2 regions of the Sphingomonas silueang genome follow, and region 1 is predicted to be linked to the other one. Evidence: riboswitches for the same ligand, from Rfam matches in the RefSeq annotation. Region 1 holds a riboswitch; the other holds the start of a gene.
The links. A riboswitch is a leader RNA that binds a small molecule or an ion and turns the genes downstream of it on or off. The one in region 1 is predicted to bind cobalamin.
Positions count from the first base shown of each region.

Region 2: linked by a shared signal. The riboswitch ahead of metE (5-methyltetrahydropteroyltriglutamate--homocysteine S-methyltransferase) and the one ahead of ABLE43_RS16105 (TonB-dependent receptor plug domain-containing protein) in region 1 are both predicted to bind cobalamin.

Region 1 is NZ_JBDZDK010000019.1:44,628-56,420, forward strand. Features, by position in the region: gene ABLE43_RS16075 (hypothetical protein) at 1-113, shown strand, start outside; gene ABLE43_RS16080 (GNAT family N-acetyltransferase) at 89-679, opposite strand; gene hemF (oxygen-dependent coproporphyrinogen oxidase) at 684-1,526, opposite strand; gene ABLE43_RS16090 (ABC transporter ATP-binding protein) at 1,577-2,353, opposite strand; gene ABLE43_RS16095 (FecCD family ABC transporter permease) at 2,347-3,315, opposite strand; gene ABLE43_RS16100 (ABC transporter substrate-binding protein) at 3,555-4,373, shown strand; gene ABLE43_RS16105 (TonB-dependent receptor plug domain-containing protein) at 4,396-6,327, opposite strand; cobalamin riboswitch at 6,517-6,735, opposite strand; gene kduI (5-dehydro-4-deoxy-D-glucuronate isomerase) at 7,079-7,918, shown strand; gene kduD (2-dehydro-3-deoxy-D-gluconate 5-dehydrogenase KduD) at 7,930-8,685, shown strand; gene ABLE43_RS16120 (sugar kinase) at 8,682-9,683, shown strand; gene ABLE43_RS16125 (PAS domain-containing protein) at 9,762-11,793, shown strand, end outside.
Region 2 is NZ_JBDZDK010000033.1:25,470-37,262, forward strand. Features, by position in the region: gene metE (5-methyltetrahydropteroyltriglutamate--homocysteine S-methyltransferase) at 1-2,206, opposite strand, end outside; cobalamin riboswitch at 2,321-2,543, opposite strand; gene nhaA (Na+/H+ antiporter NhaA) at 2,586-3,740, opposite strand; gene ABLE43_RS20050 (FAD/NAD(P)-binding protein) at 3,842-5,206, shown strand; gene ABLE43_RS20055 (fatty acid desaturase) at 5,255-6,130, shown strand; gene ABLE43_RS20060 (phosphate/phosphite/phosphonate ABC transporter substrate-binding protein) at 6,123-6,926, shown strand; gene epsC (serine O-acetyltransferase EpsC) at 7,030-7,947, opposite strand; gene ABLE43_RS20070 (hypothetical protein) at 8,072-8,332, opposite strand; gene ABLE43_RS20075 (dicarboxylate/amino acid:cation symporter) at 8,628-9,923, shown strand; gene ABLE43_RS20080 (ferritin-like domain-containing protein) at 10,013-10,537, shown strand; gene ABLE43_RS20085 (amidase) at 10,615-11,793, shown strand, end outside.

The DNA of each region.
Region 1 (11,793 bases):
CGGTGACGCATGCGATGCTGGCGGCGGCGGTCGCGGCGGTCGGCGCGGCGATGTCGATCGCCTTCACCCTCGTCCGCGCGACCGTCTATCAGGGACTGGCCAGCAAGGGATAATGCGGCGCGGCGTCGGCGGGCAGGATGCCGGTGGCGCGCGGATCGGCGAAGGTCTCGATCGTGCGCTGGTAGGGCACGAACCCCGAGGCGCGGTAGAAGCCGAGCGCGCGGGGGTGGTCTAGCGTGCAGGTGTGCACCCATACCCGCGTGACGCCCGGCCGCCATGCCAGCGCCAGCGCATGCGCCATCAGCCAGCGGCCATGGCCCTGTCCCGCCAGTTCGGGGATCAGCCCGACATAGGACAGCTCGCATTCGCCCGCCCGGCGGTCGTCGAGTTCGAGCATGCCGACCTCCAGCCCCGCGCGATCCGCCACCGCCCAGATGCGCACGCCCGGATCATGGACGATCGCCGCCAGCGCATCGTCCGCCATGACCAGGCGCGAGAACCACAGCCACGGCCCGCCCACCCGGCGGAACAGCGCGCGGTAACGCTCGATCGCCGGCGCCTCCCACCGCACGAGCCGGAGCGGCGAGGGCGGCATCGGTGCGGGCCGGGGCCGCTGCCGCATTTCGAGGGAGGTGACGATCGTCGCGACCTCATCGGGCTTCACCGGGAGCAGCGCCACGGCGTCAGTTCCACGTCGCGAGCGGGGGCAGGCTCATCAGGATCGCATCGATATTGCCGCCGGTCTTGAGCCCGAACAGCGTGCCGCGATCATAGACGAGATTGAATTCGGCATAGCGTCCGCGCCACTCCAGTTGCCGCGCGCGATCGGCATCGTCGAACGGCGTCGCCATGCGCCGTCGCACCAGTTCGGGGAAGATGCGCAGGAACGCCTCGCCGACATCACGGGTGAAGGCGAAGTCGGCATCCCAGTCGTTCGAGAGATGATCGTAGAAGATGCCGCCGACGCCGCGATGGACCCGCCGGTGCGGGATGTAGAAATAGTCGTCGGCCCATGCCTTGAACCGGGGGTAATGCGCCGGATCATGCGCGTCGCACGCCGCCTGCATCGCGACGTGGAAGTCCCTGGTATCCTCCGGATAGGGGATCGGCGGGTTGAGGTCCGCGCCGCCGCCGAACCAGCGTTTGGTGGTGCACAGGAAGCGCGTGTTCATATGCACCGCGGGCACATGCGGATTGGCCATGTGCGCGACTAGGCTGATGCCGGTCGCGAAGAAGCGGGGGTCTTCGGCCGCGCCGTGGATCGACTTGGCGAATTCGCCCTCGAAGCTGCCGCCGACCGTCGAGACATTGACCCCGACCTTCTCGAACACCTGCCCCTGCATCACCCCGCGCACCCCGCCGCCGCCGGGCGCGCCGGACGGATCGGTGCGGTCCCACGGGGTATAGGCGAAGGCGGCGTCGGACCCGGCCTCGCGCTCGATCCCCTCGAACGCGGCGCAGATCCGATCGCGCAGGGATTCAAACCAGTTGCGGGCGGCGGCTTGCTGTTCGTCGAGCGGTGGCATGGCGCGCGCTTTGCGGCGGCGGGGGGCAGGGGTCAATGGGGCGGATCGTCCTACCCTCGGGCGGGTGCGACCGGCACGATCATCGGCCCGTCCGGCCCCGCGCCGAACCACGCGCGCACGCCGAACACCGTTGCGAGATGTTCGGGCGTCAGCACCGCCGCCGGAGCACCGTCCGCCACCAGTCGTCCGTGATCGAGCAGCAGCAGCCGGTCGCACAGCCGCGCCGCCAGCCCCAGGTCGTGGAGCACGGCGATCACCAGCGCGCCGCCGTCCGCCTCGGCGCGCAGCAGCGACGCGACCTCGATCCGGTGGCGCGGGTCGAGGGCGGCGAGCGGCTCGTCGACGACCAGCGCCGACGCCCCCTGCGCCAGCGCGCGGGCGAGCAGCACCCGCGCGCGCTCGCCGCCCGACAGCGTGGTCGCGTCGCGTGTCCTGAGGTCTTCGACCGCCACCCGCGCCATTGCCGCATCGATCGCCGTCCGGTCCGCGTCACCGAGCCTGGAGAAGGGGGCAAGGTGCGGCAACCTCCCCAGCGCGACGACCCGCTCGACCGCCAGCGGCCAGTGCAGCACCTGCCCCTGCGGCAGATAGGCGACGGCGCGCGCGATCGCGGCGGGGGGCAGGGCGGCGATCGGCTGACCGTCGATCGTCACGCTGCCGGTGCCGCGCACCAGCCCGGTCAGCGCGCGGGCGAGCGTCGATTTGCCCGCGCCGTTGGGGCCGACGATGCCGACGAAACTGCCGGGCGCGAAGGTCGCCGACACCTCGCGGAGCGCCACCTGTCGCCCGAGCGTTACCGACAGCGCATGACAGGCGATCGTCACCATTGCCGCCGTTCCCGCATCAGATGGATCAGGAACACCGGCACGCCGAGCAGCGCGGTGACGACGCCCAGCTTCAACTCGGTCGGCGTCGGGATCAGGCGTACCGCCGTGTCGGCCAGCGTCAGCAGCGCGGCGCCGGCCAGCGCCGAGGGCAGCAACGTCGCCGAGGGCGAGCGGTCGGTGAAGGGCCTGACGAAATGCGGCACGATCAGCCCGACGAAGCCGATCGCTCCCGATACCGCCACCGCCCCGCCGACTCCGATCGCGACGCCCAGCAGCAGGCGCAGCCGGACCCGCGCCAGATCGACGCCCAGCGCCCGCGCGCCGTCCTCGCCGAGGCTCAGCGCATCGAGCGCGCGCCCGTCCCACAGCAGCAGCGCGGCACCGACCGCGACGCAGGGCAGTGCGATCCAGACGTGCCGCAGCGAGCGGTCCTCCAGCGATCCGAGCAGCCATGTCGCGATCTCCATCGCCGCGAACGGATTGGGCGACAGGTTGAGCGCAAGGCTGATCCCCGCGCCCGCCAGCATCGACACCGCGATCCCCGCAAGGATCAGCGTCAGCGCGCTCTCCCCCCGTCCGGCCAGCACGAACAGCAGCACCAGCGCGACGACCGCGCCGAGGATCGCCAGCAGCGGCAGCGCGAGCGGCTGTGTGGCGGCGAACCCGAAATACAGCGCGACGACCGCCCCCAGCGCCGCACCGTTCGACGCGCCGAGCACCGACGGTTCGGCCAGCGGATTGCGCAGATACCCCTGCAACGCCGCCCCGCCGATCCCGAGCATGCCGCCCACCAGCAGCGCGACCAGCGTGCGCGGCAGGCGGAGCTGGAACACGATGGTGGCCGCGATCGGGTCGTGGCCGCTCGCAGCCGCAAGGAAGCGACCGATGCCCAGCGGAACCGGCCCGATGCAGAGCGATGCGGCGGCGGCAAGAATGCAGCCGAGCAACAGGACGAACCGCATCAGATCCTCCCCGGCACGGGGAGGGGGACCAGCCGCAGGCTGGTGGAGGGGGCTATCCCCGATCGCAACCGTCGTGGCGCAGGACACCCCCCTCCACCACCGCTTCGCGGCGGTCCCCAGCATCGGGCCGGATCGTCCCCCGGACGATCCTCGACCATGCGGGGCATGGTCGACCCGATGCTCCCTGCCGGGGAGGATCGGGGGGTTGCGCCCGCAACACATTCGCCCCCAATGGCGCGATGCGTTCCGCCCTGCTGCCGCTCCTCCTCGCCGCCTGCACACCTGCGGCTATCGCCCCGCCGCGCCACGATCCCCCGCGCCGGATCGTCTCGCTGAACCTGTGCGCCGATCAGCAGTTGCTGGCGCTCGCCGATGATGCGCAGATCGCCGGGCTGACCCGCCTGTCGCGCGATCCGGCGATGTCGGCGGGGGCGCGGCGCGCCGCCCGCCTGCCGGTGATGGATGCGAGCGCCGAGGATCTGCTCGCGCTGCAACCCGATCTCGTGCTGACCGATGCCGGGTTTCCGGCCCCGGCGCTCGCCGCGCTGCCGCAAGCGGCGTTCCGCACGGTGCCGCTCGGCTGGGTCGCGCGCTACGACGACATCGTCGCGCAGTTGCGGCAGGTGGGCGATGCGGTCGGCCACCGCGACCGCGCCGAGGCGCTGGTCGTGCGGATGGACCGCGCGCTGGCAACGATCGACAAGGCGGCGGGCAAGGGCCGGATCGCCGCCGATTACCAGCGGCGCGGCTTCCTGACCGGCAGCGGCACGCTGGTCGACGAACTGATGGGGCGGGTTGGCCTCGTCAACCTCGCCACCCAGTTGGGCAAGCCCGCACTGTCGCAACTGGCGCTGGAGGAGATGGTCGCCGCGCACCCCGACCTGATCCTGCGCAGCGAAAGCGCGCAGGTGGTGGATCGGGGGACCGAACTGCTTGCCCATCCCGCGATTGCCGGGGTCGCCCGCGCCGACCTGCCGCAGGCGTGGACGGTGTGCGGCGGCCCGGCCTATGTCCTCGCCGCCGAACGGCTGGCCCGTACGCTGGCGCGTCGGGGCTGATCGGCGGCGGGGCGACACCGCGTCAGAACCCGGCGCGGATGCCGGCATAGGCACCCCGGCCCGGCGCGCGATAGGTGAACACCTCCTCGTATTTGGCCGCGAAGATATTCTCGACGCGGGCAAAGGCGGTCAGCCGGTCGGCGATCCGGGCATCGGCGGCAAGGTTCACCAGCACATAATCGTCCAGACGCACGCGCGGCCCCAAGGGCAGGTTGGTGAAGTTCGAATCGAACGTCTTGCCGTTATAGCGCGCAGTCAGCGTCGCGCCGAAACCGTCGTCCGCTGCCCGCCACGTCAGGTTCGCCGATCCGATGTGCGGCGGGCGGCGCACTTCCTCCGCCCCCGCCTCGACCGCGTCGAGATAGGTATAGGCGAGGTCGGCGACGAAGCCTGCGCCCAGCGGCGCATGGGCGAAGGCCTCGATCCCGCGCTGGCGCGAGCGGGTGGCGCGGTTGGCCGGGGAGACGACGAAGCTGGGCGAGAAGGTCGAATAGATCTCGTCGCGCAGGACCGAGCGGAACAGCGTCGCACCGACGCGCACGCCGGGGGCGGGGGTCAGGTCGATGCCGCCCTCGATCCCTTCCGACTTTTCCGGCTTCAGGTTCGGATTGCCGATGAAGCTGCGCGGATCGAAGCCGAACAGTTCGTAGTTGGTCGGGTTCTTGATCCCCGATCCCGCCGCCGTGCGCACGCGGATCAGCGGCGACAGCGCATAGCTGCCGCGCACCCGCCATGTCGTCGCATCCTCGAACCGGTTGTTCAGGTCGCGGCGGATCGACGCGCCGAACCCGGCTTTGTCGCCGACGCGCAGGTCGTACTCGCCGACGATGCCGGTGTTGTCGGTGCTGCGCCCGAGATTGGCGGGGGAGGGCGCGAAGACGGCGACCGAGCGGAAACGCTCGCGCTCGAAATCGGCGGCGAGGGTGAAGGCGTGGGTCAGCGTGCCGTCGACGAGGCGATAGGTCGAATCATACGCCGCCTTGAACCGCTCGCCGCGATTGTCGGAGGTCAGGTCGCCCGCGGTACGGCTGTTGCGGTGCGTGTCGTTCAGCTGCACGGTCGCCGCCTGCGTCCACGCGCCGTCGAACAGGTCGAGTTCGGCACGACCGAGGCCGAGGAAGCTGCGCGAGGTCGTCGTGTCGTCGCCGTCCACCACGAAGCCGTAGGTCGGCGAGGTGAAGTCGAAGTCCTGCGGGTTGGTATCCGCCTGCAACCGCGCATAGCGCCCGGTCGCGAACAGGCGGAGATTGGGGGCGAGTGCATAGGCCAGCTTGCCCGCGAACTGGCGGTTGTCCGCGCCCAGGTTACGATCGCCAATGCCGCGCCGCGCGGAGGGCGTGCCGCCGGTGCTGTTGAACGCGCCCGACACGACATAATCCAGCCCGCCGGTAACGCCGCCCAGCCGGGCCGCGCCGCCGACGGTATCGAAGGTGCCGCCCTCGATCCGGCCGCGCACGCCCGGTGCGTCCGCCCCGTTGGCGGTGATGTAATGCACCACGCCGCCGATCGCGTCCGAGCCATAGGTCGCCGACTGCTGGCCGCGCAGCACCTCGATCCGGGCCACGTCGTCGGCGATCAGCGTCGCGAAGTCGAACTCGCCGAGGAACGGGTCGGACGCCTCGATCCCGTCGATCAGGACCAGCGTGTGGTTCGCCTCCGTCCCGCGCAGGCGCAGCTGGGTGAAGCCGCCGACCCCGCCCGAGCGGCTGACCGACACGCCCGGCACGTCGCGCAGGATGTCGGAGACGACCCGCGTCTGGCGGTTCTCCAGCGTCTGCGCGTCGAGCAGCGTATAGGACGAGCCGAGCAGGTCGGCGGGTGTGCCGTCCAGCGCGCGGGTGCCGGTGACGATGATCGGATCGGTCGCGTCGTCGGCGGCCTCGCCCGGCAGCGCCTGGGCAAAGGCGGAGGAGCCGGCGAGCAGCGCGGCAAGGGTAAGCGTGGTCTTCAACATGCGTGTTCCCCGGGGTGCGGACAGGAGCGCGACGGGCGGGGAACGGGCGGCCAGGCCCGGACAGGAAAGCACGGCTCCGGCGGCACCCCCGCGCGTGGAAACCGGCGACTCCCCCGCATGCGGCCCCGCCGCATCGAGTTTCGTCGCTCCACACGGAGAACCGGCCCCGGTCTCCGCTGGACCTCGGGCAGAAGCGACCACGCGCCGGCAGGTCTCCTGGCTCGCGGGTCGTCGCAATCGCGCTCCCACCTTCCCGGTTTCCCAGTGGCTGCCGTGTCGGATGTCCGACCGGCGTGGAGGCGTGCTCACCGCTTACAGTTGCAGGGACAGCCGCGGCATTGGGGATGAGAGCCCCGCACCGCATTCCCGTTTCAAGCCCCGAAGGGCACCGGCGTGCCACGATCCGCCGACATGGCCGCCGGATCGCCGCGCGCCTCTAGCCGGGCGGTGCCTGCGTGGCAAGCATCAGGCTGGAAGCGCATGAGGTAATCGGTGTCATTCCGACAGGCGATCACCGTTCGGCAGAATGCTTCACGATCGCATAGTGAAAGGCCGTACCATCTATCGGAACGATATATTCCGGGCACGCAACGCCGCGGATTTCCGCGGTCTGGCGTGACCGGCGCTTTTCCGGGCGAAAAACGGGTCGACGCGATCGATGCCGCACAGTAGGACGATTGCAGACCGTTTCGCATCGCAGGACCGGGGCTGGCCGTCGGGCCATTGATACCGGTTACCAAGGGAGAGAATCATGTTCGACCGCACCTATTACGCCACGCATCCCGACATGATGGAATGCGTGTCCAACGAGGAACTGCGCGACCGCTATCTGATCGACGGCCTGTTCCGCACCGGCGAATGCGTGCTGAACTACACCCATGCCGACCGGTTCGTGATCGGCGGCGTCGCGGTGGGCGACACGCCGGTCAAGCTGCCCGCGCAGACCGAGCCGAAGTCGGCGGAGGGACATCCCTTCCTCGAACGTCGCGAGATGGCGGTGGTGAACGTCGGCGAGGCCGAGGGCACCGTGACCGTCGACGGCGAGGTGTTCACGCTCGGCAACAAGGACTGCGTCTACGTCACCATGGGCGCGACCGACGTCGAGTTCGGCGGCGCGGGTGCGCGTTTCTACATCGCGTCGTGCCCGGCGCATAAGGGCTTCCAGACCCGCAAGCTCGGCATTGCCGACGCCAACGCGCTCGACCGCGGCAGCCTCGAGGAATCGAACGAGCGGACGATCTACCAGCTCGTCATTCCCGGCGTGTGCGATTCGGCGCAGCTGGTGATGGGCCTGACCGTGCTGAAGCCCGGCAGCGTGTGGAACACCATGCCCCCGCACATCCACGAGCGCCGCAGCGAGATCTATTTCTACTTCGAGCTGCCGACCGACAACGACAAGGTGTTCCATTACATGGGCGAGGGCGAGGCGATGCGCCACATCGTCATGGGCAACGAGGAAGCGGTGATCTCGCCGCCGTGGTCGGTCCACATGGGGTCGGGCACCCGCGCCTACGCCTTCATCTGGGCGATGGCGGGCGAGAACCAGGACTATACCGACATGAACGTCCTCGACATCTGCCAGCTGGCCTGAGGGACGCGATCATGACCAATCCCTTCGACCTTTCGGGCCGCGTCGCGGCGATCACCGGGGCCAATACCGGCATCGGGCAGGCGATCGCGCTGGCGCTCGCCGCCGCCGGGGCCGATGTCGCGCTGATCGGGCGCACGCCCGCGACCGACACGGCGGACAAGGCGCGTGCGCTGGGCCGCCGGGCGGAGATCGTCTCCGCCGACCTGTCGACCATCGCCCCGGTCGAAGGGGTGGTCCGCCAGACGATCGACACGCTCGGCGGGCTCGACATCCTCGTCAACAATGCGGGCATCATCCGCCGTGCCGACAGCCTCGACTTCACCGAGGAAGACTGGGACGCGGTGATCGACACCAACCTGAAGTCGGTGTTCTTCCTGACGCAGGCCGCCGGGCGGCACATGGTGGCCCAGGGGCGGGGCAAGGTCATCAACATCGCCTCGATGCTGACCTTCCAGGGCGGCGTGCGCGTGCCGAGCTATACCGCGTCCAAATCGGGCATCGGCGGCCTTACCAGGCTGCTGGCCAATGAATGGGCGGCCAAGGGGGTGAACGTCAACGCGATCGCGCCGGGCTATATCGCCACCAACAACACCGCCGCGTTGCAGGCGGACGAAACGCGCAACCGCCAGATCCTCGAACGTATCCCGGCGGGCCGCTGGGGCGATGCGAGCGATCTGGGCGGGGCGGCGATATTCCTTGCCTCGACCGCTTCGGACTATGTAAACGGCCATGTCCTTGCGGTCGATGGGGGGTGGCTCGCACGATGATCCTGTGTTTCGGCGAACTGCTGCTGCGCATGACCGCGCCGGGGCGCGAACTGGTGATGCAGAGCCCGCGCTTCGACGTGTATGTCGGCGGGGCCGAAGCCAATGTTGCGGTCGGGCTCGCCAATCTCGGCCATGCCGCGGCGATGGCCAGCGTGGTTCCCGACAGTCCGCTGGGGCGCGGCGCCGTGTCGGCATTGCGCGCGCAGGGGGTGGACTGTTCGCGCGTCGCCGTTCGTGACGGCCGGATGGGACTGTATTTCCTGAGCGCCGGGGCAGGCTTGCGCGCATCGGACATCGTGTACGACCGCGCAGGGTCCAGCTTCGCGACCGCGCCTGCGTCCACCTGGGACTGGGACGCGCTGCTGGACGGCTGCACCCGGCTGCACCTGTCGGGCATCACCCCGGCGCTGGGGCATGAGACCGCGAATGCCGCGATCGCCGCTGCCGAGGCGGCGCGGGCGAAGGGGCTGACCGTCTCGTTCGACGGCAACTATCGCGCCCGGCTGTGGGAGGCGTGGGACAGCGATCCCCGAGCGGTGCTGACGCGGCTGGTCGGCATGGCGGACCTGTTGTTCGGCAATCACCGCGACGTGTCGCTGCTGCTGGCCAAGCCCTTTTCGGGCGATGGCGAGGACCGGCGGCGCGAGGCGGCGGAAGCGGCGTTCGCCGCCTTCCCGAACCTGAAGCACATCGCCTCGACCGCGCGCCATGTCGATGACGCCGATCGCAACCGCCTGTCGGCGCGGATCGATACGCCCACCGGCGCGGTCCAGACGCAGGAAGTCGCGGTGTCGGGCATCGTCGATCGCATCGGCGGCGGCGATGCCTTTGCCAGCGGCGTGCTCCACGCGCTGATGTCGGGGCGGGACGCGGCGACGGCGGCAAGCTGGGGCCTCGCGGTCGCGGCGCTCAAGCATTCGCTGCCGGGCGACGCCAGCCTGTTCCGTCAGGCCGATATCGACGCCTTCCTGGGCGGCGGGCTCGACGTTCGCCGCTGACCGCTGCGCACCGAGCCTTGCGTCCGAAAGGATGAGGAGCCAAGGAACGGCGGTTGGGGGGACCACGTTTCTGTGGCGATGCGAGACGAGTTGAGCGATAGCGGCAACGCGGGCGGCGCGGCGATCGGCGACGAACGCCGGATCGCGCACGAGATCGCCGGGACCGGCGGCGGGACCGACCCGTTCGTCGCCGCCGTGCGTGCCACGCGCATGCCGATGATCATCACCGACCCGCGGCAGGACGACAATCCGGTCGTGTTCGCCAACGACGCCTTCTGCCGCCTGACCGGCTATACTCGCGACGAGATCATCGGGCGCAACTGCCGCTTCCTTCAGGGTGAGGATACCGATTCCGCGACGGTCGCGCGCATCCGCGACGCGGTGGCCCGGCGCGAATCGATCGAGATCGAAATCCGCAACTATCGCCGCGACGGTACGCCGTTCTGGAACCGGCTGCTGCTGGCCCCGGTGCCCGATGCGGACGGGCAGCTCGCCTATTTCTTCGCCAGCCAGATGGATGTGACGCTGGAGCGCGAGCGGGTGGAGGGACTGGAGACCAGCAACGCCGCGCTGATGGCCGAACTGGCCGGGCGGTTCCGCGAACAGGAGGAGCGCGAGCGCGAGATGCACTTCGCGCTGGAGGCGGGGCGGTTCGGCACCTGGTCGCTCGAGCGCGAGACGTGCCGGCTCCGCACCTCCGACATCTGTCGCGTCAACTGCGGCTTTCCGGCGGACTATCCCCCGTCGCATGCCGAAATCCTCGCGATCGTCCATGATGACGACCGCGCCGACCTGCTCGCCGCGATCGAGCGCAGCTTCGCGGGCGAGCCGTTCGAGAACGAGGTGCGCATCCGCACCGCCGCGGGCGACCGGCGCTGGATCGCCAGCCGCGGCCAGCCGACCTGCGACGATGCCGGGCGCGTGGTCCGGCTGGCGGGGGTGTCGATCGACGTCACCGATTACAAGCGCCTTGAGCAGATGCGCGCGGCGATGGCCGACCTCAACGACACGCTGCGCCTGCTCGACGACCCGGTCGAGATGAGCGTCGCCGCATCGCAGATCATCGGTCAGGCACTGGGGGTCGACCGCGTCGGCTATGGCCTCGTCGATCGCGCGGCGGAGACGATCGTGATCGAGCGCGACTGGAACGCGCCGGGCGTCACCACGATCGCGGGGACGCTCCATTTCCGCGACTACGGCAGCTATATCGACGATCTGAAGCGCGGCGAGACCGCGATCGTCGCCGACGCGCGCACCGACCCGCGCACCGCCGATACCGCGGCGCAGCTGGAGGCGATCAACGCCCGCGCGTTCATCAACATGCCGCTGACCGAACATGGCGGACTGGTCGCGCTGCTCTATGCCAATCACGGCGAGGCGCGCGCGTGGCGCGACGACGAGGTGGCGTTCATGCGTGAGGTGGCCGAACGCACCCGCGCCGCAACCGAGCGCCGCCGCGCCGAACGCGAGCTGGAGGCGCTGGCCGCGTCGCTGGAGGAGCAGGTCGCCGATCGCACCAACGCGCTGGTGACGGCGCAGGACGCGCTGCGCCAGAGCCAGAAGATGGAGGCGATCGGTCAGCTGACCGGCGGTGTCGCGCACGATTTCAACAATCTGCTGACGATCGTGCGCTCCTCGGTCGACCTGCTGCGCCAGCCTTCGCTGACCGACGCGCGGCGCGAACGCTATCTCTCCGCGATCAGCGACACCGTCGATCGCGCCGCGAGGCTGACCGGGCAGCTGCTGGCCTTCGCCCGGCGATCGGCGTTGCAGCCGAGCGTCTTCGACGCGAACGCCGCCATCGCCGCGCTGGGGGATATCGTCCGCACGCTGGCCGGATCGCGCATCGTGGTGGAGGTGCGGCCATGCGCCGGGCCTGCCTTCGTCGATGTCGATCCGAACCAGTTCGATACCGCCATCGTCAACATGGCGGCCAACGCCCGCGACGCGATGCAGGGCGAGGGGCGGCTGACCATCACCGTCGCGCAGGTGGACGGCATCCCCGCCAGCGGCCATGCGCCCGCGCAGGCCGGGCGGCATATCGCCGTCGCCATCGCCGACACCGGATCGGGCATCGCCGACGATCTGGTCGGCCGCATCTTCGAGCCCT
Region 2 (11,793 bases), on a different contig from region 1:
GGCGGGTCTTGAGGCCGCAATCGGGGTTCACCCACAGCTGTTCGACCGACAGATGCGCCTGGGCCAGCCGGATCAACTCGACCATCTCGCCCTCGCCCGGCACGCGCGGGGCGTGGATGTCATAGACGCCCGGCCCGATCGCGCCGGGATAGCGATAGGCGGCGAAGCCTTCGAGCAGTTCCATCTGCGATCGCGCCGTCTCGATCGACAGCACGTCGGCGTCCATCGCGCCGATCGCGGGCAGGATGTCGTTGAACTCCGCATAGCACATATGGGTGTGGATCTGCGTCGCATCCGCCACACCCGCCGCGCTCAGCCGGAAACAGTCGACCGCCCAGCCGAGATACGTTCCCCGGTCGCGGCGGCGTAAGGGAAGCCCTTCGCGCAGCGCCGCCTCGTCGATCTGGATCGCCTTCGCGCCCGCCGCCTCGAGGTCGAGCACCTCGTCGCGGATCGCCAGCGCGATCTGGCGGCAGCTGTCCGCGCGCGGCTGGTCATCGCGCACGAACGACCAGTTGAGGATGGTGACGGGGCCGGTCAGCATGCCCTTCATCGGCCGGTCGGTCAGCCCCTGCGCATAGCGCCACCAGGCGACGGTCATCGGTTCGGGCCGGGCGACGTCGCCGTACAGGATCGGCGGGCGGACGCAGCGCGAGCCGTAGCTCTGGACCCAGCCATGGACGGTGAAGGCGAAGCCCGACAGCCGCTCGCCGAAATATTGCACCATGTCGTTGCGCTCGAACTCGCCATGGACGAGCATGTCGAGCCCGACCTCCTCCTGCCAGCGCACGGCGCGTTCGGTTTCTTCGCGCAGGAACGCTGCATAGGCGGCATCGTCGATCCGTCCGCGACCATGTTCGGCGCGGGCGTGGCGCACCGCCGCCGTCTGCGGGAAGGATCCGATGGTGGTGGTGGGGAAGGGGGGCAGGTCGAGCACCGCCGCCTGCGCCGCGATCCGCGCCGGGTGGTCGGATGCGCGGGCGTACATCGCCGGGGTGACGGCGGCGGTACGGGCGGCGACCGCTGCGTCATGGATGCGCGGCGACACGCGGCGGGCGGCGGCGGCGCGGGCGGCATCGGCCAGCGCGTCGGCGACGCTCTCGCGCCCTTCGTTCAGCGCCTCCTTCAGGATCGCCAGCGCCTCGATCTTCTGCACCGCGAACGCCAGCCACTGGCGCAGTTCGTCGTCGAGCTTCGGTTCCGCCGTCAGGTCCACCGGGACATGCAGCAGCGAGCAGGAGGGGGCGAGGATCACGTCGCGCGCGGCGGCTACGGCCTCGATCCGTTCCAGCACCGCGTCGAGATCGGCGCGCCACACGTTGCGCCCGTCGATGACGCCGAGCGACAGCAGCAGGTCGCGCGGTGCTGCGGCCAGCACCGCGTCGAGCTGTTCGGGCGCGCGCACCAGATCGACGTGCAGCCCCGCCACCGGCAGCGCGGCGGCGAGCGACAGATTATCCTCCAGCCCGCCGAAATAGGTGGCCAGCATCAGCTTCGGCCCGGCGCGCGACAGCCGGGCATAGGCGCGGGTGAAGGCGGCGCGTTGCCGTTCGGTCAGGTCCAGCACCAGCAGCGGCTCGTCGATCTGCACCCACTCCGCGCCCGCCTGCGCCAGTGCGGCCAGCAGGTCGACATAGCAGGCGAGCACCGCGTCGAGATGGTCGAGCGGATCGACCCCGCGCCCCTTGGCCAGCGCCAGCCACGTCACCGGCCCGAGCAGCACCGGACGGGTCGCGATCCCCTGTCCTTGCGCCTCGCGGAAATCGCCGAGCGGCTTGGCGGGGTCGAGCACGAAGCGCTGGTCCGCGGTCAGTTCGGGGACCATATAGTGATAGTTGGTGTCGAACCATTTGGTCATCTCGCACGCGGTCACGTCGCCGTGCGCGCAGGTGCCGCCGTTGCCGGTGCCGCGCGCCATCGCGAAGTAGGTGGCGAGGCCGTCGCCCGCGTCGCGGTAGCGCGCCGGGATCGCGCCGAGCATGACGCTGGTGTCGAGCACATGGTCGTAGAGCGAGAAATCGCCCGACGGCACCCAGTCGACGCCGAGGTCGCGCTGCCGCGTCCAATGGGTGCGCCGCAGGTCGGCGGCAGCATAGGCGAGTTCGGTGGCGGTCGTCTTGCCCGACCAGTGGCTTTCGAGCGCGAATTTAAGCTCGCGGCGTGCGCCGATGCGGGGGAATCCCAGCGTGGCGATGGTGACGGTCATTGCTTCATACCCCGTGTGAAGGGCGGGCGAGCAGGACGGGCACGCGCGCGACCGCGCGGACGGTGACGACCGGCCGCGGGGATGCAGGCGACCGATCCGACATCCCCGCCGGTGGACGTTATCGCGTCGAGGGCAGGTCTCCTGGCTCGCGGGTCGTCGCGCACGGTCGGGCCTTCCCGGCGGATCGCTCCGCCAGTGACGCATGATGACCGCCGCTCGCCGCTTACAGTTGCGGGGGCAGCGCCGGCCTTGGCCCTGCAAGGGCCGCACCGGCTTCCCGTCTTAGCTCCGCCGGTCCGGTGCGGATCGGCGAAGAACCTTCGACAGCGGCGATATCCACGATCGCGACCGGATCGTCAATCAGGATATAAAGACTTCGTTATATCGTAAAATGGCGTTCGCGCGTACTGCGCCGCAGGATCGCCCAGCCGAGCACGCCCGACAGCAGCGACCCGCCGAGCACCCCGATCCGCACCGAATCCATCACCGGTCCCTCGCCGAACGCCAGGCCGCCGATGAACAGGCTCATCGTGAAGCCGATCCCGCACAGCACCGTCATGCCCCAGAGCTGGCGGACGTTCGCCCCCGCGGGCGGCGGAGCGAAGCCGAGCCGCGTCAGCAGCTGCACGGTCGCGAATATCCCGGCCTGCTTGCCGAGGAACAGCCCGGCGATGATCCCGATCGGCACCGGCGCGATCAGGATCGCGGGCGTCAGTCCGGCGAACGACACCCCGGCATTGGCGAAGCCGAACAGCGGCAGCACGAGGAAGGTGACCCATGGCTGAAGCCCGTGCTCCAGCCGTTCGAGCGGCGGCACGGCGCCGGGCGTCCGCAGCGGCACGGTCAGCGCCACCGCGACCCCGGCCAGCGTCGCATGCACCCCCGACAGCAGCACCGCGACCCATATCCCGGTCCCGATCACCGCCCATGGCCACAGCGACCGCACGCCTGCACGGTTGAGCGCCACCAGCAGCGCCAGCCCGGCCACCGCCAGCCCGAGCGGGACCAGCGCGATCGAACCGGTATAGAAGATCGCGATCACCACGATCGCCAGCAGATCGTCGATCACCGCGATCGCGGTCAGCAGGATCTTCAGCGACAGCGGCACGCGCGATCCCAGCAGCGCGACGATGCCGAGCGCGAAGGCGATATCGGTCGCCGCCGGTATCGCCCAGCCGCGCGCGGTCGGCATGCCGCCGTTGAACGCGGTGTAGAGCAAGGCGGGAACCACCATCCCCGCCACCGCCGCCGCCCCCGGCAGGATGCGCTGCGACCAGGTGGCGAGCTGGCCGAGCAGCAGTTCGCGCTTCACTTCCAGCCCGATGAGCAGAAAGAACAGCGCCATCAGCCCGTCGTCGATCCAGTGGCGGGCGGTCAGCGGCCCGACATGCTGCTCCAGCATCGCGGCATAGAGCGGTGCGAGCGGCGAATTGGCGACCGCCAGCGCCAGCACCGCCGACAGCAGCAACAGGATGCCGCCGGTCGCCTCGCCGCGCAGCAGCCGGTGGATGCCCCGGGGGGCGACATGGGGCATCGCGATAGTCCTGTGGTGGTGGTGCGAACCCCGCATCCCTATCGCGCGGGGGGCGGCGTTCCTATACCCCCTCGGCACAACCGGTTTGAAAGGCCAGCCGCATGTCGTTGCCCGACCCGCATATATTGATCGTCGGCGGCGGGGCGTCGGGCACGCTGCTCGCGCTCAACCTGCTGCGGCAGGAGGGGCCGCGCGTCACGCTGGTCGAGCGGCGGACGGCGCAGCTCGCGCGCGGCGTCGCCTATAGCGCGGCGGACGACAGCCATCTGCTCAACGTCCGCGCCGCCAACATGAGCGCCTTTCCCGACGATCGCGACCATTTCGTCCGCTGGCTGGGCGCGCGCGGGCTAGGCGGTCCGACCAGCTTCGTGCGGCGCACGGTCTACGGCGCCTATCTCGCCGACCTGCTGGCCGGGGCGCGGGCGCAGGCACCCGACCGGCTGATGCTGGTGACGGGCGAGGTCGTCGCGCTGGACGACGGTGCGGATACGGTGACGGCGCGTTTCGCCGACGGAACGCACGCGACGTTCGATCGGGCGGTCCTCGCGCTCGGCAACCTCCCGCCGCATGCGCCCGAGGGGATCGACCTGTCGGCGCTGCCGCCCGGCGTCTATCGCGACGATCCCTGGGCGGGGGATATCGCCGAGGGCCTTGCCCCCGGCGATGCGGTGCTGCTGCTCGGATCGGGGCTGACCGCAGTCGATGCCGCGCTGCTGCTCGACCGGCGGGGGTTCCGCGGAACCGTCACCGCGCTGTCGCGCCGGGGGTTGCGCCCGCGGGTCCATGATCCCGAACAGCCGCCGGTCGATCCGGCGCGCGAGAAGCCTGCGCGCACCCTGTCGGCGCTGGTCCGCGAGGTGCGCGGCGAGGCGGCGCGCAGCGGCTGGCGCGGTGCGGTCGACGCGCTGCGACCGGTCACGCAACTGCTGTGGGCCGGGGCGGACGCGGGCCAGCGGCGGCGGTTCCTGCGCCATCTCCGCCCCTTCTGGGACGTGCATCGCCACCGCCTCGCGCCGGAGATCGGCGCGGCGATCGACGCGCTGGTCGCCGCCGGGCGGCTGCGCTTCCTCGGCGGGAAGGTGCAGGCGGTCGCCGCCGACGGCCGGTGCGCGACCGTGACGTGGCGACCGCGCGGGTCGGACGCGCGGCGGACCGAAGCCTTCGCCCGCATCGTCAACTGCACCGGTCCGCAGGGCAATCTGCTGCGCAGTCCCGAGCCGCTGCTGCGCCAGCTGACGGCGGCGGGCATCGTCCGGCCCGATGCCTGTCGGCTGGGGATCGACGTCGATGCCGCCACCCGCGTGGTGGCGGCGGACGGGCAGGCGCACCCCCGGCTCCACGCGATCGGCCCGATGACGCGCGGCATGTGGTGGGAAGTGGTCGCGGTGCCCGACATCCGCGTCCAGTGCGCGACGCTCGCCCGCGCGCTCTCCAACGCCCATTGGGTCGGCGGCGAGGGGCTGTAGCGCCGGACGCGCTTGCCTTTGCGCATATCCTATCAGTATAGTGGGATTATGAGCAAGGCGATCAGGCGGGTCGAGTGGCCCACGCTGCTGCTGGCGACGGCGGTCTATGGCGGCTGGGCGGCGGTGACGCTGTGGTGGGCGGTGCTGCCGGTCCCGCTGCTGGTGGTGCTGGGCGGCTGGTTCCTCGGCTGGCACGGGTCGTTGCAGCATGAGACGATCCATGGACACCCGACGCGGGTGCGCTGGATCAACGATGCGATCGGCGGCGTGCCGCTGTCGCTGTGGTTGCCGTACGGCGTGTATCGCCGGACGCATATCGCGCATCACCGCTCGCCCGAACCGACCCATCCGCATCATGATCCGGAGTCGCGCTACGTCGCGGGTGACGGACTGACCGCGCGCCTCGCCCGGATGCGCGCGACGCTGCTCGGGCAGATGCTGCTGGGGCCTGCGGCGGCGATCCTGCTGTTCCTGTCCGGCGAGGTGCGCCGCGCATGGCGCGAACCCGCCGCCTTCGCGCGCGAATGGGGGCCGCACCTGATCGGGGTCGCGCTGGTGCTCGTCTGGCTGGACGCGGTGGCGCTGCCGATCGCGACCTATCTGCTGTGCTTCGTGCTGCCGGGGCAGGCGGCGTCGCTGCTGCGCGGGTTCGCCGAGCATCGCGCCGACGCCGCCGGGCCGTCGCGCGCGGCCACCGTCACCTCGCACGGGCCGCTGGCGCTGCTGTTCCTCAACAACAACCTGCATGCCGCACACCATGCCTTTCCCGCCGCGCCGTGGTATCGCCTGCCGTTGCTGGAGCGGATGCGGACCGATCGGGCGGAGCCGCGCTATCGGGGGTATCGCGAGGTGGTGCGCCGCTTCGCGCTGCGCCCGCACGACCGGGTGCTGCATCCGGCGCTGGCGGCGGGCGACCATGGCTGAGATCGCATGGCTCGGCATGTACGACCACCCCGGCCAGCATGCCGCGAATGACGCGCTCTGGGCGGGGATCGCCGAAGACCTGCGGTTGCGCGGCGTGCGGGGGGTGCCCGCCCGGCTGACGCGCGGCGTGGGGACCGGGGAGGTGTGGTCGCATCCCGGCCTGCTGCTCGGCATGATCTGCACCCGGCCATGGGCCTTGGCGCATGACCGGCTGCGGCTGCTCGGCCATCCGGTCTATGCCGGGACGGCGACGCCGGGCACGCATCGCAGCCGGATCGTGGTGCGGCGCGACGATCCCGCGCGCGCCCTTGCCGACCTGCGGGGACGGCGGGTGGCGATCAACGACGCGGGATCGAACACCGGCATGGCGCTGCTGCGCGACCGGATCGCACCGCTGGCAGGCGGCGCGCCGTTCTTCGCCCCGGTGATCGAAACCGGCGCGCATGCCCGCAGCGCGGAGGTGGTGGCCGGGGGGCGGGCGGACGTGGCCGCGATCGACGAAGTGACCTTCGCCGCGCTCGCCCGCTTCGCGCCCGACGTGACCGGCGCGCTGCGCACGCTCGACTGGAGCGCGCCTGCCGCGACCCCGGCGTTCGTCACGGCGGCCACGACGCCGCCCGAGGTCGTCGCCCGTCTGCGCTCCGGCCTCGACCGGGTGCTCGCCGATCCCGTGCTGGCCGAGGCGCGCGCGGTACTGGGCCTGACCGGGATCGTGCCGAGCCGCGCCGACCTGCGCGCGCATGTCGCCCGACAGGATGCGGCGGCGGCAGCGGCGGGCTATCCTGCGCTCGCCTGAGCGCTACCGCCTGTCCGGAGTGGAGTCGGGGGACGTGCCGCAAGCGCTGCGCAGGGTGTCTCGACTGCGCTCGACACGAACGGTGGTGTGGTCGAACGACGCGCTATCGCTTGGTCACCACCGCTTCGGGTTGCAGCACCAGACTGCCCGGCGCCACGTCGCTCAGCAGCCAGACGTTGCCGCCGATCACCGTGCGGTCGCCGATCCGCACCCGGCCGAGGATCGTCGCCCCGGCATAGATCAGCACGTCGTCGCCGATGATCGGATGCCGCGCCTCGCGCTCGGCCAGCGGACCGCGCGGGGGTTCGTGGCCGTTCGGTCGCCGCCCGCGCCCGCCGAGCGTGACATGCTGGTACAGCCGCACCCGCGCGCCGATCACCGCCGTCTCGCCGATCACCACGCCGGTGCCGTGGTCGATGAAGAAGCTGGGGCCGATGGTGGCACCCGGATGGATGTCGATCCCGGTGCGTTCGTTGGCCAGTTCGGACACGATCCGCGCCACGATCGGCGCGCCGAGCGAATCGAGTTCATGCGCGATGCGGTGATGCAGGATCGCGGTCGCGCCGGGATAGCAGATCAGGATCTCGTCCACGCTGCGCGCCGCCGGATCGCCGCGAAAGATCGCCGCGACATCGGTGTCGAGCAGCGAGCGGATGCGCGACAGCGTGCCCGCGAACAGCCGCACCACCTCGCCCGCGCGGCCCGGTTCGGCAACCAGCCCCTGCACATCGTGCCAATAGGCGAGTTCCTGCTCGACCTCGCCCGCGATCAGGTCCAGCGCGGTGGCGATGCGATCGGCGACGAAGCCGTCCTCCGCCGCCGCATCGCCCCGGAACCGCCCGAGCCGCGCCGGGAACAGTGCCTCGGCCAGCAGCCGCACCGCGCGGTCGAGCGGATCGCGCGCGGGGAAGCGTTCGGGTGCCGGGCGGCTGGGCTGGGCATGGCGCCATGCCGCCCGCGCCGCCGCCAGCGCGCGGGTCGCGTGCGTCACGGCACGATCGCGTTCGGGGTCGAGGGTCATGCGCGGTCCTTCCAGACAAAAAGGCGGCCGGACGACGGATCGCCCGGCCGCAAGGCTACGCTGGTCGCTTAGGGAGCTACACCGAGCGTCGCAGGACACGGGCGGCGGGTGCCGCCCGCGAAGGTCAGAGGGCGGAATTGCCGATGGCGTTGCCGAGCGGTTCGGGCGCGGGCAGGTCCGCGCCGTTCAGCGTGCCCGCGTCATTGCCGAACGCCTCGTCCGCATAGGTGGCATCGTTGGCCAGCAGCGTATCGTTGGCGGGCAGTTCCTCGACGTTGCTCAGGTTCGCCTCGGCGGTCGCGCCGTTGTCGACCGCGTTCGATCCCGAACAACCGGCGACGCCCGCCGCCAGCACCAGCCCGAATGCCGCAAGTACAGTCTTCAAAATTCGTCTCCCGAATATCGCCGGTCGCGTTCGCCGACGGCGTCGCGAGCCGCCCCCGTTGGCGGTGCGGTCATCCTAGCCGGATGCGGCTGCGGTGCACCATTCCTATTCTTTTGGTAGGATAATGTTTATCTTTAGCCGGGCCGGGATGCGGCCCCAAGAAAAGCTACGCTGCGACAAACCGGAATCGAGTTTGCCGCATCGCAGCATTATCCTACTCGGTATGTGGGATAAATCTCGCCGCCGGGCCGGTCGTCCGGCGGCGTGCGCCATCGACGGACGTGGGATCACTGGCATGCGGCTACGACTACCCGGCTTCGGCATCCAGGTGCTGTTCGGCATGATCGCCGGACTGGCGCTGGGCTTCCTCGCGCAGCAGCTTGGGGCGGACGGCGGCGCGGCGCTGGGGCAGGGGCTGCGCACCGTGGGGCAGGTGTTCGTGCAGCTGCTCAAGGCGCTGGTGCCGCCGCTGGTGTTCACCGCGATCGTCGCCTCGGTCGCGTCGCTGCGCGAGTTGCAGGACGCGACCCGGCTGGTGGTGCGCACGCTGCTGTGGTTCGCGATCACGGCGGGGATCGCGGTGTCGATCGGCATCGCGCTGGGCCTCGCGGTCCAGCCGGGGATCGGCGCGGGCGTTTCCGCCACCGCCGCCAAACTGCCGCAGACGACCGGGTCGTGGCTCGATTTCCTGACCGGGCTGGTGCCGGTCAATTTCCTCGGCCTCAGCGCAGCGACGACCGAGACCGACGGCGTGCTCAAGACCAGCATCGCGTTCAACGTGCTCCAGATCATCGTCGTCGCCATCGCGGTCGGCGCGGCGGCGGTGCGCGTGGGGGAGGCGGGGGCGGCGTTCCTCGCCTTCAACGAATCGGCACTCAAGGTTTTTCGCCAGCTGCTGCGCTGGGTCATCGCGCTGACCCCGATCGGCACCGCCGGGCTGATCGGCGACGCGGTGTTCCGCTATGGCTGGCACACGCTGTCGGCGCTGGGGGCGTTTACCGGCGCGGTCTATGCCGGGCTCGGGCTGGTGCTGTTCGTGGTCTATCCGCTGCTGCTGCTCGCCAACGGCCTGTCGCCGCGCAAGTTCTTCGCCGGGGCGTGGCCCGCGATCCAGCTCGGCTTCGTGTCGCGCTCGTCGATCGGCACGCTGCCGGTGACGCAGGACGTGACCGAGCGCGCGTTCGGCGTGCCGCGCGCCTATGCCGCGTTCGCCGTGCCGCTCGGCGCGACGACCAAGATGGACGGATGCGCCGCCATCTATCCGGCGATCTCGGCGATCTTCGTCGCGCAATTCTATGGCCTGCCGCTGCACTTCGGCGACTATGTGCTGATCGTGCTGGTGTCGGTGCTGGGATCGGCGGCGACCGCCGGGCTGACCGGGGCGACGGTGATGCTGACGCTCACCCTGTCCACGCTCAAGCTGCCGCTGGAGGGCGTCGGGCTGCTGCTGGCGATCGATCCGATCCTCGACATGGGTCGCACCGCGGTGAACGTCGCGGGACAGACGCTGGTGCCATGGATCGTCGCCAGGCGGTCAGGCCTGCTGGCCGCCGGGGATCAGGATGCGCCCGCTACCGCCTCAATAACTTAAGTTATTCAACAAAAACATCTTTTTTGGAACGCTGTTCTCCGGATCGGGTTGATTGGGCGAATGTCCCGAACCCACCGGAGGAACTGCCGATGCCCGCCGACCACGACACCCTGCGCGACCTGTTCGTCACCGGCCTGAAGAACGCCCATGCGGTGGAGAAGCAGGCACTGTCGATCATGACGCCGCAGATCGAGCGCATCACCAACTATCCCGAAGTCGCCGACCGGCTGCGGCTGCACGTCGACGAGACGAATGCGCAGATCGCGCGCATCGACGAACTGCTTGCCGGGTTCGACACGTCGGGTTCGTTCCTGAAGGACACCGCGCTCAGCATGTCGGGCGGCATGGCGGCGATCGGCCACAGCGTGGCGGGCGACGAGATCGTCAAGAACAGCTTCGCCAACTATGCCTTCGAGCATTTCGAGATCGCCAGCTACAAGTCGCTGCTGGTGCTGGCCGAGGACGGCGGCTTTACCGACGCCACGCTGCTGCTCACCCGGTCGCTGGAGGAAGAGCTGTCGATGGCGCAGTGGATCGACGAATCGCTGCCGCTGGTGACGCGCCGCTATGCCGAACTGTACGCGACGGAGGGCAGCGGCACCGCCAAGGTGTGACGCCCGCGCCGCTTTCCCCGTGACAGCGTCCCCGCTTTCGGGAAGATTATTCCCGACAGCGAAACGGGGACACGGGAATGCGGACACTGGCATGGGCGATCGGGCTGGCGGCGGCGGCCCCGGCGGCGGCGCAATCCGTACCCGTCGAGGAACGCAGCGCCGCCACGCTCGCCGACGCGCTGGCGAGCGGGCGCACCACCGCCGAGGCGCTGACCCGCGCCTATCTTGCCCGCATTGCCGAGATCGACCGGACCGGACCGACGCTGCGTTCGGTGATCGCGATCAACCCTGATGCAGTCGCGCAGGCGCGCGCGCTGGATGCCGAACGGCGCGCCGGGCGGGTGCGCGGGCCGCTCCACGGGCTGCCGGTGCTCATCAAGGACAATATCGAGACGCGCGAGAATGCGACGACGGCGGGCAGCCTCGCGCTCGCCGACAACCGCACCGGGCGCGACGCGCCGGTGGTGGCGCGGCTGCGCGCGGCGGGGGCGGTGATCCTCGGCAAGACCAACCTGTCCGAATGGGCCAATATCCGCTCCGATTCCTCGATGAGCGGGTGGAGCGCGGTCGGCGGGCTGGTGCGCAACCCCTATGCGCTCGATCGCACGTCGTGCGGATCGTCGTCGGGCACCGGCGCGGCGATCGCCGCCAGCCTCGCCGCGATCGGGGTGGGGACGGAGACGGACGGGTCGGTCGTCTGCCCTTCGGCGATGAACGGGCTGGTCGGGTTGAAACCCGGCATCGGCCTCGTCAGCCGCACCCATGTCGTGCCGATCAGCCACAGCCAGGACACGCCCGGCCCGATGGGGCGCAGCGTGCGCGACGTCGCGCTGCTGCTGACCGCGATGGTCGGCAGCGATCCTGCCGATCCCGTGACCGCCGAGGCGGACGGCAAGCGGCGCGACTATGCCGCCGGGCTATCCGCCGATGCGCTGAAGGGCGTGCGGCTCGCCGTCCTGCGTCCCACGATGCCGCCTGCGCTGGCCGAACGCTATGCCGCCGCGCTCGACCGGCTGCGCGCGGCAGGGGCGGTGCTGGTCGAGGCGAAGCTGCCCGACCTGCCCGGACTGGGCGCGAACGAACTGACGGTGCTCAAGGCCGAGTTGAAGGCCGACCTGAACGCCTATCTCGCGAGCGTCCCCGCCAACGGCCAGCCGCGCACGCTGGCGGAGGTGATCGCGTTCAACGAACGCGAGGCGGCGCGCGAGATGCCGTTCTTCGGCCAGGAACTGTTCGTCGCGGCGCAGGCGATGCCG